DNA from 3 places in the Pseudomonas sessilinigenes genome. Region 1 is predicted to be linked to each of the others. Evidence: riboswitches for the same ligand, from Rfam matches in the RefSeq annotation. Region 1 holds a riboswitch; each other region holds the start of a gene.
What was found. A riboswitch is a leader RNA that binds a small molecule or an ion and turns the genes downstream of it on or off. The one in region 1 is predicted to bind cobalamin.

Region 1 (5,003 bases):
GGGCGGTGACCCACAGCCGTGGCGCCTGGGAGTGGGCACGGGCGCGGCGTCCCAGTTCATCGCGCAGCCAGTCCAGGTAGGCGCTGTCGGAGCTGGGTTCCAGGTCCACCACCAGCAGAGCCGCGCCGTCTTCGGGCAACGCTTCTTCGAGGGCCGCCCAGAGGCTGTCGAAACCGTCCAGGGTGTCGATCACCCGGGTGCTGGCGTCGTTGCCGCGCAGCGCTTGCAGCTCGCGGCGAAAGGCCTCGCCCAGGGCGCCGCCGTGCAGCCCGGGGCCGACGAACAGCACTCGTTGATAATCTTTGTGCATGGCTGCCGTCCTCAGAAGCGGTAGGTGTAGCGCACCTCGGTGGTGAAGGGCCGTCCCAGGTTGTCCACCCGCGGGTTGTTGCTGGCGATGCTGGTGCTGTAGTCGCGGTCGAAGAGGTTCTCCACCAGCAGGCTCAGGCGGTGTTGCTGGGCCGCGTCGAGGTAGCGGTAGGCGTCGGCGTCCACCACTGAATAGTGGCCGTAGTCGATCTTCTTCGGGCTGTCGATCTGGCCGATGTAGCGCAGCGCACCGCCCACGCCCCACATCCGGTCCTGGGATTCGAAGCCCAGTCGCGAGCGGGCGAAGAAGCCGGGGATATTGCTCAGGGTCACGCCGTTGCGCGATTCCACCAGGTTGCGGGTCATGTCGGCCGAGAGGGTCCATTGCGGGCTGAACTGCCAGCGCCCGTCGACCTCGATGCCGCGTACCTTGATCCGGCCTTCGCCATTGACCCAGTCGATGCCGTCGAGGGCGATCAGGTCGTCGATCTTGCGCTGGAACACCGTGGTGCTGGCGTTGAACTCGCCGGCCAGCAGGCTGCCCTTGTAGTCCAGGCCCAGCTCGGCATTCACACTCTTTTCCGGCTTGAGGTTGCGGTTGCCCTTTTCATCCTCTTCGTTGGCGAACAACTGCTCGGCATTGGGCAGCTTGAAGGCGCTGCCGAACTGGCCGCGCAGTTGCCAGTTGGACGTCAGGTCGTACAGCGAGGTGAGCATGCCCACGGTGGCGCTCTCGCCGCCGCTGATTTTCTCGTGGCGCACGCCGATGCTCGGGTGCCAGTCGGGCAAGGTCTCGAACACCGGGCGCAACTGGGCGTAGAGGGCATTGGCCTGGGCGTTGTTGTCATCGATCTTGAGTACGTCGTCCTGGCCCTTGAACCACTGGTTGTCGGTGCCGAACACCAGCACATGGCCGCCGTCCAGCTCGGCCTTGCCCTCGGCTTGCACGCCCCAGTCGGTGAAGCCCCAGTAGTCGTTGTGGTTGATGACCTTGATGCCGCCATCATCGTTGCTGTTGATACGGGTGTAGCGCGTGTCCCAATCGTTGACATGGCCCTTGACGAAGTAGCTGAAGCGCTCGCCCAGGCGTTGCTCGAAGGTGGCGGTGGCGATCTGCTGGACCCGGTCGTTGGTGGTCTTCTTGTTGTTCGCGGCGCGGGCAAAATCCAGGTTGGCGTCGGTGTACTGGTAGAACAGCTCCAGGCGCGAGTCGTCGCCGACCCCCTGGATCGCCTTGGCGCCGAAGGTGGTCACCTCATAGGAGCGCTTCTTGTCCTTGGTGCTGGTGTTGTAGGCGCTGTTGCGAAACGGCTGGTAGCCGTCGGAAACGTTGTGGCTGACATAGGCCAGCAAGCCGAGGTCGCCCAGGCCGTTGCTGACGATGCGTTCCACCCGGGCATCGCCGCTCCTGCCCATGAAGCTGTCCAGGCCCAGGTTGACTTCGCCGGAGGCGTCGCGGGTCTGTGGGCTGCGGGTGACGATGTTGATCACCCCGGACACCGCCTGGGTGCCGAACAGCAGGCTCTGGCCGCCCTTGAGCACTTCGATGCGCTCGATGGCGTTGGCTGGCAGGGTATCCAGGTACAGGCCGCCGTACAGGCGGTTGTTCAGGCGCACGCCATCGAGCAGGATCAGCGTGTCATCGTTGCGCCCGCCCAGCAGCGAATAGGTGCCGTAGTCGAAGGGGCCGTTCTTGGGCGCCACGTAGAGGCCCGGCACGTACATTTGCAGGACCCGGGTGATGTCGCTGCTGGGGCCGGCGCGTTCGATCTGCTGGCGATCGATGATTTCCACCTTGCTGCCGTACTTGGCCATTTCGGCCACGGTGGTGGACTCCACCGACGGGGCGGACACGAACTGCTGGTCCAGCTTCAGGGAGGTGTCGTCCGCCAGCAGCCAGGGGCTGAACAGGCAGCCGAGCAGGGCGCCGCCCATGGAACGGCGCGGAGCACGCCAGTCGCGCGCAAGGGAAGTGTGTGTTGTTGTCATTCTTGGTCTTCTCGAAAGTGTCTTCGGGAAGCACGCAGGGAGAAGGTGGCAGGCACGCGCACGCGCCCACACCGGCCCATGCCCGCCCACCGCAGGATTGCCAAACAGATGCTTCAGGCCGGTCTCCGGGCTTGCGAGGCTGGCTGCATTCGCCTTCCCATACCTTGGGTACAGTGGCGTGTTGAATGCAGCACTCGCTTACCGTTGCGGGGGCAGCACCGGACTTGCCCCTGGGGGCGCACCGGTTTCCCGTTTCACCTCACGCACGGCGGCGTGAGGCACCTGAAACAGGGCGGCATCTGAACATCCGTCCTGCCGTTCGTCAATCCTGTAGGCGCTGGCACCCATCATCCGCCGAACCCTGTAGCCGCTGTCGAGCCTGCGAGGCTGCGCAAAGCCCCACAGGGGCTTTAGCGTGGCAGTAGGTTGCGCCTGCTGCGTCGGCGTATGCAGCCTGCGGCAGCGGCTACACGGACGGGGGCCGGCGTTACCAGGCGGTGGCGGGGGAGGTGCGCACCTGGGTCTGGTTGCTGGTCTCGGAGAGGCAGGCCAGCAGCGGTACGGCGCGCACGGTATCGCCGGGCTGCAGTTGCAGGTGCTTGGTGGTCTGGCGGTCCACCAGCAGGCAACCGGCGACCAGGCGCCCGGGGGCTGCGGTGATGCGGCATGTTTCCAGGCGGCGGTTGTAGATCAGCCACAGCGGCGCCTGTTCGTCCAGGCTGCCCACCAGCAACGGCAGGGTCCGGCTTTCGCGGACGCTGCGGATGTTCATCACCTGGGCCTCGATCACCGGCCCGCCATCGAAGATGTCGATGCAGCCCTGGTGGTTGAAGCCTTCCTCGCGCAGGATGCCGACCGCTTGATCGGTGCTGGCGTGGGCCTGGCCAATGGCGGCCTGGGCGGTAGGGCTGAGCAGGCAGGTGTAGAGCGGCTGGCGCGGCATGAGTTCAGCGATGGAGGCCTTGCCGCCCTGGCTGGACAGGCGATTGGCCTGTTGGAAATCCATCTTGAAGAAATGCCGCCCCAGGCTGTCCCAGAATGGCGAGGCACCCTCGCTGTCGACCTGGCCACGCAGTTCGACCACCAGCTTGTCGCCGAACAGCGCCGGGTACTCGGCGACGAACAGCAAGCGTGCGGTGGACAACAAGCGTGCGGCATGGCCCTGGCGCTGGTCCTGGCGCAGGAACAACGAGCAGAGTTGGGATTGTCCGGTCATTTCGTTGCACAGGAACAGGGTCGGGATCTGCTTCTCGATCCCCAGCCCCGGGGCGCTGCCACGAGTGATGCCCACCCGGTAGTTGTAGCAGGGCTCGCGCAGGCCAATGGCACCGCTCAGGCCGCAGATACCGATTACCTGCTGGTCGTCATCTTCAAGCACAAACAAGTAGTCGGCATCGGCGCGTTCCACCTGGCCGGCGAATGTCCGCTGTGCCCAGCGGATCCTGTGGGCCAGGCGCTCGGGATCGCTGCTCAGGTCGTCCAGCTCACGGCAGCAGCCCTTGAGCAGGCTCAGCACTGCCGACAGGTCGTTGATGCGGATCGGGCGCACGATCATCGGCGAACTCCTTGCAGCGATTGAGGCACGTTTCGAAATCCAGCGCGGTTCATAAGGCCACGCCTCGCACAACTTCGCCAGGGACCAGGCGCAACGCCTGCAGCACGCTTGGGTCCAGGCCCACGATGTCGCCGGGGGCTTCGTCCAGGGGGGCGATCAGCGCCCGAAAATCCTCCAGCCGTTCGTTGCTCAGCAGCCATGGCCGGCCCTGGCCGCTTTGCGGTTGCGAGCAAGTGGCGGCGACCCGGCTCTGAATGATCGAGCGTAGCTCGTTATTGCGTGCCTGCAGGGTCGGCCCGGCGTCGAACAGGTCGACATACTGGGTGGGCGAGAAGCCTTCGTCGACCAGGATGTCACAGGCTTCCCGGGCAGCGGGATGGATCCGGCCGATGCAATCCTGGGCCGCCTGCGAAAGCATCGGGATATAGATCGGGTACTGGGGCATCAGCTCGGCCAGGAACCCACGGCCTTGCAGGGCGCACACGCGCTCGGCCTCGATATAGGGCAGGTCGAAGAAGTGCTGGCCCACCGCTTCCCAGAAGGGTGATTCGCCGGCCTCGCTGCTGTAGCCGATGATCTCGCTGATGCAGCTCTCGGCGAAGCGTTGCGGGTGGGCGGCGATGAACAGCAGGCGGGCCCTGGACGCCAGTTGGGCGATGGGCGTGCCGCTCAGGTGCGCATCCAGGTGGAAGCTGCGCAGCAGGGTCTGACCGTTGAGGTCGTGGCACAGCGACAGGGTCGGTACGCCATGCTGGATGTTCAGCTCGCGGGAGCTGCTGACGAAAGGCCGGTTGCGCAGGCTGTAGAAGGGTTCGCTGAAGCCGGTGGTGGCGAGGATGTCGGAACAGCCGTGCAGTTGCCCGGTGTCCAGGTCCTCGAGGACGAAGAAGTAGTTTTCCGGTCCGCGGCCGGCTTCCTGCCTGGCGAAGGACGCCTGCGAGTTGAGAATCTTCCTGCGCAGGCAGCTTTCGTCATCCACCAGCGATGTGGCGCCCAGCAGGCGTTCGCGGGTCAGGCGCCGCAGTTGGGGCAAATCGGATAACGCCACGGGACGCAAGGCCAGCATGGGGGTACTCCTGTATCAAGGGCCGCGCCTGTCGGTGCGGCCAGACATCACTGTCGATTACCACGCAGTTTCATGGCCGCTCTC
Region 2 (5,003 bases), 3.4 Mb from region 1:
CGGGTAGATGTTCGGCAGCGGCCCCAGCAGCGCATCCGGCCAGCAGTGGGCCGACAGGCCGACGCCCTTGCCCGGCAGCCACTCAAGGTTGCCGTGCTTGCCGACGTGGATCACTGCGTGGGCGCCGTAGACCTGGCGCAGCCAGAAATAGAACGCCAGGTAGGCATGGGGCGGCACCAGGTCCGGGTCGTGGTACGCCGCGCTGGGGTCGACCTGGTAACCCCGGGCCGGCTGGATGCCGATGAAGGTCAGGCCCAGGCGCAGGCCAGCGACCATCAGCCGCCCGTTGCGGAACATCGGGTCCTGCTCCGGGGCGCCCCAGCGCTCCAGCACCGCTTGACGATTGGCCTCGGGCAGTGCCTGGAACAGGTGCTGGTAGTCGTCCAGGGCCAGGCTCTGCTGGCAAGGGCGCAGGTCGAGGCTGTCCAGATCGTTGCTGACGCCACCGAGCAATTGCTGGATCAGCTCGGTGCCGCTGGCCGGCAGCTCGTCAGGCAGCGGATAACCCTCGGCCTGCAAGGCCTTGAGAATGTTCAGCGCCGCCGCCGGGGTATCCAGGCCCACGCCGTTGCCGATGCGCCCGTCGCGGGTCGGGTAGTTGGCCAGGACCAGGGCGATGCGTTTTTGGTGGTTGTCCAGGCGGCCCAGCTCGACCCAGTTGCTTGCCAGCCGGGCGACGAAGTCCATGCGCTCGGGCTGGCCGCGGTAGCAGACCACGTCCGACTGGCTGCGCTCGCTGCGCCAGGCCAGGTCCTTGAAGCTGATGGGCCGGCTGATGATTCGTCCATCCAGTTCGGGCAAGGCGATGTGCATGGCCAGGTCCCGTGGGCCCAGGCCTTGTTCGCTGGCCTGCCAGCCCGGCTCGTTGTCCTGGGCGCAGATGGCCTGGATCACCGGGATGTCGCGGCGAAACGGCCGCAGGTGTGGCGCCTCGGGGCTGGACTGGGCAAAACCGGTGGTGTTGAGGATCACTCCGGCGCCGGTCTCATCCAGCCAGTCTTCCACCTGTGCCAGGCAGCCGGGCTCCTTGAGACTGGCCACGGCGATCGGCAAGGGGTTGAGACCGGCAGTCGCAAGGCGCTGGCAGAACAGGTCGATGAATGCGGTGTTGGCCGCCTGCAAGTGCGAGCGATAGAACAGCAGCGCCGCCACCGCCTGGCCGGGCTGCCAGTGGGCCTGCCAATCCGCCAGGCTGGCCTGGCTCCTGGCCGGGTGATAGAGCGCGGTGCGCGGCAGCACCTGCGGTTCGCTCCAGGGGTAGTCGCGCCCCAGCAAGCCGCTCAGGCAGCGGTAGAAATTCAACGCATTTTCTCGCCCGCCCTGGCGCAGGAACTGCCACAGGCGGTCGCGCTCCACGGCCGACACCGTGCTCAGGTCGCTGAGCTCCGGGTCGGGCCGATCGTCCCCTGGCACCAGGATCAGTTGCACCCCGCGCCGGGACAGCTCCACCAATTGCTCGACGCCATAACGCCAGTAGGCGATGCCGCCGTGCAGGGAAATCAGGATGACCTTGGCATGGCGCAGCACCTGGTCGACGTACAGGTCCACCGAGGCGTGGTTCTGCACCTGCATCGGGTTGGCCAGGCGAAAACTGGGGTAGTCCGCTGGCAACTGCTCGGCGGCCTCGGCCAGCAGCGCCAGGCTGGAGTCGCCGCTGCACAGGATCACCAGCTCGGCGGGGGTTTGTCCAAGGTCGGCGATGTTGTCATCCGACACGAATCCGCCGGGCTGGGTCCTGAGCAGGTGCATGGGTCAGGCGCCCAGGGCGGCGCGCAGTTGCGCTTCCAGCTGGGTTGCGTCCAATTCCTGGCCGATCAGCACCAGGCGGGTGATACGCTTTTCATCGGCGCCCCACTTGCGGTCGAAGTGCTTGTCGAAACGGGTACCCACGCCCTGGAGCAGCAGGCGCATCGGCTTGCCGGGGATTGCCGCAAAACCCTTGACCCGCAGGATGCCGTGCTTGACCACCAGTTGGGTCAGGGCATCGAGCAGCAGGCTTTCGTCGGCCTCGGGCAGCTCGATGGAGATCGAGTCGAAGGCGTCGTGGTCATGGTCGTCATGATCGTCGCTGTCATGGTGATGGTCGTGATGACTGTGGCGGCTGTCGATGTGCTCCTCGGAGCCGGCACCCACGCCCAGCAGCACGTCCAGGGGCAGGCGCCCGCTGCTGGCCTCGATCACCTTGACCGCCGGCGGTAGCTCCTCGGCCACTTCCAGGCGGACCTTGGCCAGGTCGGCCGGATCAATCAGGTCGGTCTTGTTGAGGATCACCAGGTCGGCGCTGGACAGCTGGTCGGCGAACAGCTCGTGCAGCGGCGACTCATGGTCCAGGTTGGGGTCGAGCTTGCGCTGGGCGTCCACCTGGTCCGGGAAGGCGGCGAAGGTGCCGGCGGCCACGGCCGGGCTGTCGACCACGGTGATCACCGCATCGACGGTGCAGGCGCTGCGGATTTCCGGCCACTGGAAGGCTTGCACCAGGGGCTTGGGCAGGGCCAGGCCGCTGGTTTCGATGAGGATATGGTCCAGGTCGCCACGACGGGCCACCAGTTCGCGCATCACCGGGAAGAACTCTTCCTGCACGGTGCAGCACAGGCAGCCGTTGGCCAGCTCATAGACCCGGCCACTGGCTTCTTCTTCGGTGCAGCCGATGGAACACTGCTTGAGGATCTCGCCGTCGATGCCCAGCTCGCCGAATTCATTGACGATCACCGCGATACGACGGCCCTGGGCGTTGTCCAGCATGTGCCGCAGCAAGGTGGTCTTGCCCGAGCCCAGGAAGCCGGTGACGATGGTGACGGGAAGTTTGGCCAGTGTTTTCATCGGATGCCCTTTGGCGAAGGTGGCGGGCATACGGGACGAGAGGCACGGCACAAGGCCCGCGCTGATTTCGCCACCGGATCACCCCGCCCGGTTGTAGTGAGAATCATCTTCGAGGCAGGTCTCCTGGCTGGGGGCCTGCCAGTTGGACTGACAGTTCCTGCGCCTTCCCGCCAGCGTCCTGGACGCCCATGCAGTGGCTTTGCAGAAAATCGAACCCTTCACAGTTGCGGGGGCAGCCGCGGCTTCTACCGCGTTCCCGTCTTAGCTTCGACCGCTGGCCGAAGAACCTCGAACGCGCAAGGCTACGCAGAGCGCGGAAAGCGGTCAATGTGCATGTGGCTTCGGGGTGGCTTCGGGTCGCAGTTGGCGATTGACGGCGCCCCTTGCCCATGATTTGCTACACAACTTGTTACGGGTGCCCTTCACAGGGTGAAACGGGAAACCGGTGAATCACGCGCTTGCCAGCCGTGACCAGTCCGGTGCTGCCCCCGCAACGGTAAGCGAGCGAAGTGTCAGATCCACTGTGCCCCCGGGCATGGGAAGGCGACACTTGTCGGCAGGGCACAAAACCGCCCCAGCCCCTCGCGAGCCCGGAGACCGGCCCGCAATACACGAATAACAAACCCGCGGTGGGCGGGCGCTGTTGCAAACCCTGCGTGAACGCCACGCGGGGTTTTCCTGCGCCGCTTCCCGCTGACAAACCAAGGGAACGCGCCATGTCGACCATCAGCAGCACCAGCCATTCCGCCAGCAGCACCACCACCCTGAGCCAGCGCCTGGTAGCCGCCATCGGCGCCTCGATCCTCGGCGCCTGCCTGGTGTACTTCGCCGGTTTCTCGCACATCGAGGCGGTACACAACGCCGCCCACGACACCCGCCACAGCGCCGCCTTCCCTTGCCACTGAGACCCGCCCCATGATCAAGCGTATCGCGCAAACCGCGGGCTTCACCGGGCTGCTGGCCGCCCTGCTGCTGACCCTGCTGCAAAGCTTCTGGGTCGCCCCGTTGATCCTGCAGGCGGAAACCTACGAGAAGGCCCCAGCCACCGAGGCAGTCCATGAACACGCCCCCGGCGCCATGGCTGGCCACGTCCACGACGAAGAAGCCTGGGAACCGGAAGACGGCTGGCAGCGAGTGCTGTCCACCACGGGCGGCAACCTGGTGGTCGCCGTCGGCTTCGCCCTGATGCTGGCAGGCCTCTACACCTTGCGCGCGCCCAGCCGCACCTCCCAGGGCCTGCTCTGGGGCCTGGCCGGTTATGCCACCTTTTGCCTGGCCCCTACCCTGGGCCTGCCACCGGAACTGCCCGGCACGGCAGCGGCCGACCTGGTACAGCGGCAGATCTGGTGGGTCGGCGCCGCTGCCTCGACCGCAGTGGGCCTGGCCCTGATCGTGTTCGCCGGCAACTGGCTGCTGAAGTTGCTGGGCGCGGCCATCATCGCCGTGCCCCATGTGATCGGAGCGCCGCAGCCGGAAGTGCACTCGATGCTGGCTCCCGAGGCGCTGGAGGCGCAGTTCAAGATCGCCTCGCAGCTGACCAACGCGGCCTTCTGGCTGGCCCTGGGCCTGATCAGTGCCTGGTTGTTCCGACGCAAGGGCGGGGACGGCTATTCGGCATGACGGCCTGGCGCGCAGGGCCGACCCTGGTGGTCGGCCTGGGCTGCCAGAAAGGCTGCCCGGCAAGCGTCCTGCGCGCCCTGTTGGACCAGGTGCTGCAAGCCCATCAGCTGGATAAGGGGCAACTTCGGGCCCTGGCCAGCATCGACCTGAAACGCAGCGAACCCGGGCTGCTGCAACTGGCGGAACAACTGGCCCTGCCATTGACCTGCTTCAGCAGCAGGCAACTGGCGCCTTATGCTTCGCGCCTGAGCCACCGTTCACAGATCGCGTTCGAGCACACCGGCTGCTATGGCGTGGCGGAAAGCGCCGCCCTGGCCATGGCTGAATACCTGCAAACAGGGCCGGCACAGTTGCTGGTACCACGACAAAAAAGCGCCCAGGCAACCCTGGCCTTGGCTGTTTGCCCGTAGAACCCCGATAATCCCCGCCCTCGATCATGAGCAATCTTCATCTGAAGCCCTGCTCCGACCTCTTTTTCACAGGACACAGCCATGACCGTCTACTTCATCGGTGCCGGCCCCGGCGACCCGGATCTGATCACCGTCAAGGGCCAGCGCCTGATC
Region 3 (5,003 bases), 2.7 Mb from region 1:
CGCCAGGCGCCCGAACGCCACCAGTGGATGCCAGCGCCTGGGCTCGCCCAGCAACGCATCCAGTGCCACCCCGGCGACACTCAGCAATGCCACGCTCATTGGCTTACTCCCCAGCGGTTTTCATACAACAATTCATTCAACGGCCGCGGCTGTGCCCAGCCTTCCAGGGCCAGCATTGGCGCCGGGTAGAACTCGGTGACCGGCCCCAGGCACAACACGGCCAGGGGCTTGGCCCCCTCCGGCAAGCCCAGCAAGTCGGCTAGCGCCTGGGGCTCGAACAGCGATACCCAGCCCATTCCCAGGCCTTCGCTACGCGCCGCCAGCCACAGGTTCTGGATCGCGCAGGACAAGGACGCCAGGTCCATCTCCGGCAGGGTCCGCCGACCGAAGACATGCCGCTCGCGGCCGTCCATCAACGCGGCCACCAAAAGCTCGGCGCAATCGTTGATGCCTTCGACCTTGAGCCTCATGAACTCGTCGGAACGCTCCCCCAGGGCCTCGGCGGTGCGCACTCGCTCCTCTTCCACCAATTGCTGGATCTGCCCCCGCAGCACGCGGTCGCTGATGCGGATGAAACGCCAAGGCTGCATCAGCCCCACGCTCGGCGCCTGGTGGGCTGCCGTCAGCAAGCGCTGCAACAGCTCGGGAGCGACGCTGCCGCCGGCGAAATGGCGCATGTCGCGACGCTCGGCAATGGCCCGATAGACCGCCTCGCGCTCGAGCGAGGAAAAAGCCTGTTCAGTCACCCGTGACGCCCCCAGCTACATCAACCTCTCGCTTCGGAGCGAACAACGCGGCCACCGCCGCAGGATTGGATGGAAAGTAGAAATGCACATAGGAGGCCGTCATTCTCCCGACCCGATAGACCGCCTCGGCACCACGGCCACCGTTGGGACTGGAGCCCCGGGCGATAGGCGCAAGCTCGGTACTGGTCAGGGAATGATGGTAGGTATGGCCTCGCAGGCTACCCTCCGGCAGGTCCACCGCTTGCAAGGCCAGGGCAGCCAGACGCTTCTGCATCACCGCTTCGCCGGGGAGCAGGCCCAGCAGCTCGGCTCGCTGGCCCTGGACATCGACCAGGGAATCCAGCAAGTACAACATCCCGCCACACTCGGCGAGCAAGGGCTTGCCAGCGCCATGATGAGCACGAATAGCCGCCAGCATCGCACTGTTGCGCTCCAGCGCCTGGTGATGCAATTCGGGGTAACCGCCCGGTAGGTACAGGCTGTCGGCCTCAGGCAGCTCGCGGTCGTGGATCGGTGAAAAGAAGCTCAACTGCGCCCCCATGGCTCGCAGCAAGTCCAGGTTGGCGCCATAGGTAAAGGCAAATGCCTCATCCCGTGCCACGGCAATGCGTACACCCTCGAGCAGTGGTTCACACATTGTCGGAACGGGGGCGGCAAAGCCGACGGCAGGCGGTAGCGCTACCTGGCAACTGCTGGCCAGCGCCTCGGCGGCGGCATCCAGGCGCAAGTCCAGGTCATTGAGCTCGTTGGCTTGCACCAGCCCCAGATGGCGACTGGGCAGTTCGATATCCGTCTCCCGGGACAGCGCGCCATACCAGCGCAACCCTTCGGTGAGGCTGCCTTCGAGCAACTGCGCATGGCGCAAGGTGCCGACACGATTGGCCAGCACCCCGGCAAATGGCAGGTCCGGCTGGTAGCGCGCCAGGCCCAAGGCCAGGGCACCAAAGGTCTGGGCCATGGCGGTACCGTCGATCACCCCCAGCACCGGTACTCCAAAATGCCGTGCCAGGTCGGCGCTGGAGGGCGTGCCGTCGAACAGCCCCATGACCCCCTCGATCAGGATCAGGTCGGCCTCGCCCGCGGCTTCCCACAATAGGCGGCGGCTCTCCTGCTCACCCACCATCCACATGTCCAGCTGGTACACCGGGGCACCACTGGCACGCTCGAGAATCATCGGGTCGAGGAAATCCGGCCCGCACTTGAAGACCCGCACTTTGCGCCCCTGGTTGCGGTGCAGGCGCGCCAGGGCGGCGGTCACGGTAGTCTTGCCCTGGCCGGATGCCGGTGCGGCGATCAATACCGCCGGGCAATGACGAACATCATTCATGGGTTCACGCTCACAGCTCGATGCCTTTCTGCGCCTTGATACCGGCCTGGAAGGCATGCTTGAGCATGCCCATCTCGGTGACGGTGTCGGCCAACTCGATCATTTCCGGCTTGGCCCCGCGCCCTGTCACCACCACATGCTGCATCGGCGGACGGGCTTGCAGGTCGCTGAGCACCTGATCCAGGTCCAGGTAGCCATGCTTGAGGGCGATGTTCAGCTCATCGAGCACCACCAGGCCGATCTCTGGATCGCTCAGCAACTCCCGGGATACCGCCCAGGCGGCTTCGGCGGCGGCGATATCACGCTGGCGATCCTGGGTCTCCCAGGTGAAACCCTCACCCATTACATGAAACCGCACCTGCTCGGGGAAACGCCTGAAAAACAGTTCCTCACCGGTACTGTTGCGACCCTTGATGAACTGCACCACGCCACACCGCATGCCGTGCCCCATGGACCGTGCCAGCATGCCAAAGGCCGAACTGCTCTTACCCTTGCCGTTGCCAGTCAGCACCAGCAACAGCCCGCACTCATTGGGGGAGTTGGCGATACGCTCGTCGATCACCGCTTTTTTGCGCAGCATGCGCGCCAGGTGACGTTCGTCACGCTCGAAGGATTCACTCATGGGACAGCTCTCCGTTGGGGCTGGGGGAACTGGGGGCAGGAACAGGAATAGACGGCACAAGCCTGGCATCGCCCACCGTGATGCCGTTGGATGAGTCAGGCCGGTCTCCGGGCTCATGAGCGGCATCGCTGCCGGACTGCGCGCCTTCCCATGCCTGCTTCGACACAGTGGCACTTGCGCAATCTTGACTCACCTACCGTTGCGGGGGCAGCGCCGGAATCGTCGCCTGCTCCATGGCTGGAGAGGACCCTGACCGGCTTCCCTGTTTCACTCTATCGACCTGTGGCCACAGAGCACCTGAAACAAGTCGCGAAGGTTAGAGGGTTGAGAATGGAGCGTCAATTGAAGCGGCCCGCCACATCCTGCACAAAACTGCACTGCATCAACAAACTGACGCCAATCTTGTGCCACACTGGAGGGAGTGATATCAAATAGCCACTTTCAGGACATGACGTCCCGTCACACAACAATAAGGGGTGAGTTCGATGCAAGGCATGATCATCAGCAATCCAAGGCTGGAATTCCTGCGTCCGATGCTGGAGCGCTGGTTCGATTGCATTGACCGCTACAACGCGGTCCGCGGCGATAACGAAACCCCTTACTGGTTCGACGAACAGGCCAACCTGGGCCTGCTCTCCGCTGCGGCCTGGATGGCCGAGATGGTGACCCTCGAACACAGCCCCAGCAAGAAGCAGCTTGAAGAAGGTGCACGCAACGCTCGTACCGGCCTGTACCTGGCCACCAAGGAAGAACGCGCCTACATCCAGGCCACCCAGCGCTGGCCACGAGTCAACAGCCTGAACCTGACCCAGGCACTGCTGGATATCGCCAATGAGGCGAAGGCGATCAGCTACGCCAGCGACCTGAAGCTTGGCTGCCTGTTCGTCGCCCCTCAAAAGGCACAGCACAGTGCTACTCCCGAAGAGCTGCAGGACATGCTTGACGATCTGCAGAAGGAACACTGCTGCGCCGTGGCCTGGTATTTCCCCTATGCGTATCGCAAACTACACAACGAGGCTGGCCAGTATCACCCCGGAATAGCCGTACTGTTCAAGGAAGCCCGCTGAGTACAAGGAACCCAGGCCCGTCCATGCCTCTCTATGATTGAACGTTCGCGCATCCATAGGGACATCAACATGCTCAAGCCACGCCATACCTTGCTCATCATCGCCGCTGGCCTCGCCGCCTGCGGCGAAACCTCCAGCCTTCAGGTCGCGGATGGAACCGGCCCAACCCCCAAGCTGCCGGAACCCAATCCCACGCTGATTCCCACGCTGAACATCGCCCCGGCCGTCGGCTGGCCCCAGGGAACCAAACCCCAGGCCGCCAGCGGCACCCAGGTCAACGCCTTCGCCGAGAACCTCGACCATCCACGCTGGCTCTATGTCCTGCCTAATGGGGACGTCCTGGTGGCAGAAACCAATGCCCCGCCCAAGCCGGACGACAGCCAGGGCCTTCGCGGCTGGGTAGCCGGCAAGGTGATGGAGCGCGCCGGCGCCACCGTTCCCAGCGCCAATCGCATCACCTTGCTGCGCGATGCCGATCATGACGGTGTGGCGGAGACTCGCAGCGTATTCCTGGAAAACCTCAACTCGCCCTTCGGCATGACCCTGGTGGGCAACGACCTGTATGTGGCCGACACCGACAAGTTGCTGCGCTTTCCCTACCAGAACGGTGACACCAGGATCAACGCCAGCGCCATCAAAGTGCTCGACCTACCTGGCGGCACGCTGAATCACCACTGGACCAAGAACGTCATCGCCAGCAAGGACGGCAGCAAGCTGTACGTGACCACCGGCTCGAACAGCAACGTCGGCGAAAACGGCCTGGACAAGGAAGAAGGCCGGGCGGCGATCTGGGAAGTGGACCGTGCCAGTGGCCAGCACCGACTGTTCGCCACCGGCCTGCGCAACCCCAACGGCCTGGCCTGGGAACCAGTGAGCGGAGCGCTCTGGACAGCGGTGAACGAGCGGGACGAGATCGGCAGCGACCTGGTACCCGACTACATCACCTCGGTCAAGGATGGCGCTTTCTACGGCTGGCCCTTCAGCTACTACGGCCAGCACGTGGATGTGCGGGTCAAGCCCCAGGACCCGGCGCTCGTGGCCAAGGCCATCGCCCCGGACTACGCCGTAGGGCCGCATACCGCCTCGCTGGGGCTGGCCTTCGCCGAAGGCAGCAAGCTTCCCGCCCCCTTCACCGAAGGCGCCTTCATCGGCCAGCACGGTTCCTGGAACCGTAAGCCCCATAGCGGCTACAAGGTGATCTTCGTACCGTTCAGCGGCGGCAAGCCCCAAGGACAGCCGAT

Region 2: it holds a riboswitch for cobalamin, as region 1 does, so the genes downstream of both, cobW (cobalamin biosynthesis protein CobW) here and C4K39_RS12580 (TonB-dependent receptor plug domain-containing protein) in region 1, are expected to answer to the same signal.
Region 3: it holds a riboswitch for cobalamin, as region 1 does, so the genes downstream of both, cobO (cob(I)yrinic acid a,c-diamide adenosyltransferase) here and C4K39_RS12580 (TonB-dependent receptor plug domain-containing protein) in region 1, are expected to answer to the same signal.

Annotation. Positions count from the first base shown of each region.
Region 1 is NZ_CP027706.1:2,674,476-2,679,478, forward strand. It holds gene C4K39_RS12575 ((2Fe-2S) ferredoxin domain-containing protein) at 1-310, opposite strand, end outside; gene C4K39_RS12580 (TonB-dependent receptor plug domain-containing protein) at 322-2,244, opposite strand; cobalamin riboswitch at 2,398-2,599, opposite strand; gene C4K39_RS12585 (arginine N-succinyltransferase) at 2,786-3,853, opposite strand; gene C4K39_RS12590 (arginine N-succinyltransferase) at 3,903-4,919, opposite strand.
Region 2 is NZ_CP027706.1:6,078,717-6,083,719, forward strand. It holds gene cobN (cobaltochelatase subunit CobN) at 1-1,749, opposite strand, end outside; gene cobW (cobalamin biosynthesis protein CobW) at 1,753-2,820, opposite strand; cobalamin riboswitch at 2,917-3,126, opposite strand; cobalamin riboswitch at 3,217-3,440, shown strand; gene C4K39_RS27785 (CbtB domain-containing protein) at 3,537-3,725, shown strand; gene C4K39_RS27790 (CbtA family protein) at 3,736-4,440, shown strand; gene C4K39_RS27795 (cobalamin biosynthesis protein) at 4,437-4,850, shown strand; gene cobM (precorrin-4 C(11)-methyltransferase) at 4,932-5,003, shown strand, end outside.
Region 3 is NZ_CP027706.1:6,889,241-6,894,243, forward strand. It holds gene cbiB (adenosylcobinamide-phosphate synthase CbiB) at 1-99, opposite strand, end outside; gene bluB (5,6-dimethylbenzimidazole synthase) at 96-746, opposite strand; gene C4K39_RS31415 (cobyrinic acid a,c-diamide synthase CobB) at 739-2,073, opposite strand; gene cobO (cob(I)yrinic acid a,c-diamide adenosyltransferase) at 2,084-2,695, opposite strand; cobalamin riboswitch at 2,777-3,011, opposite strand; gene C4K39_RS31425 (hypothetical protein) at 3,181-3,762, shown strand; gene C4K39_RS31430 (PQQ-dependent sugar dehydrogenase) at 3,832-5,003, shown strand, end outside.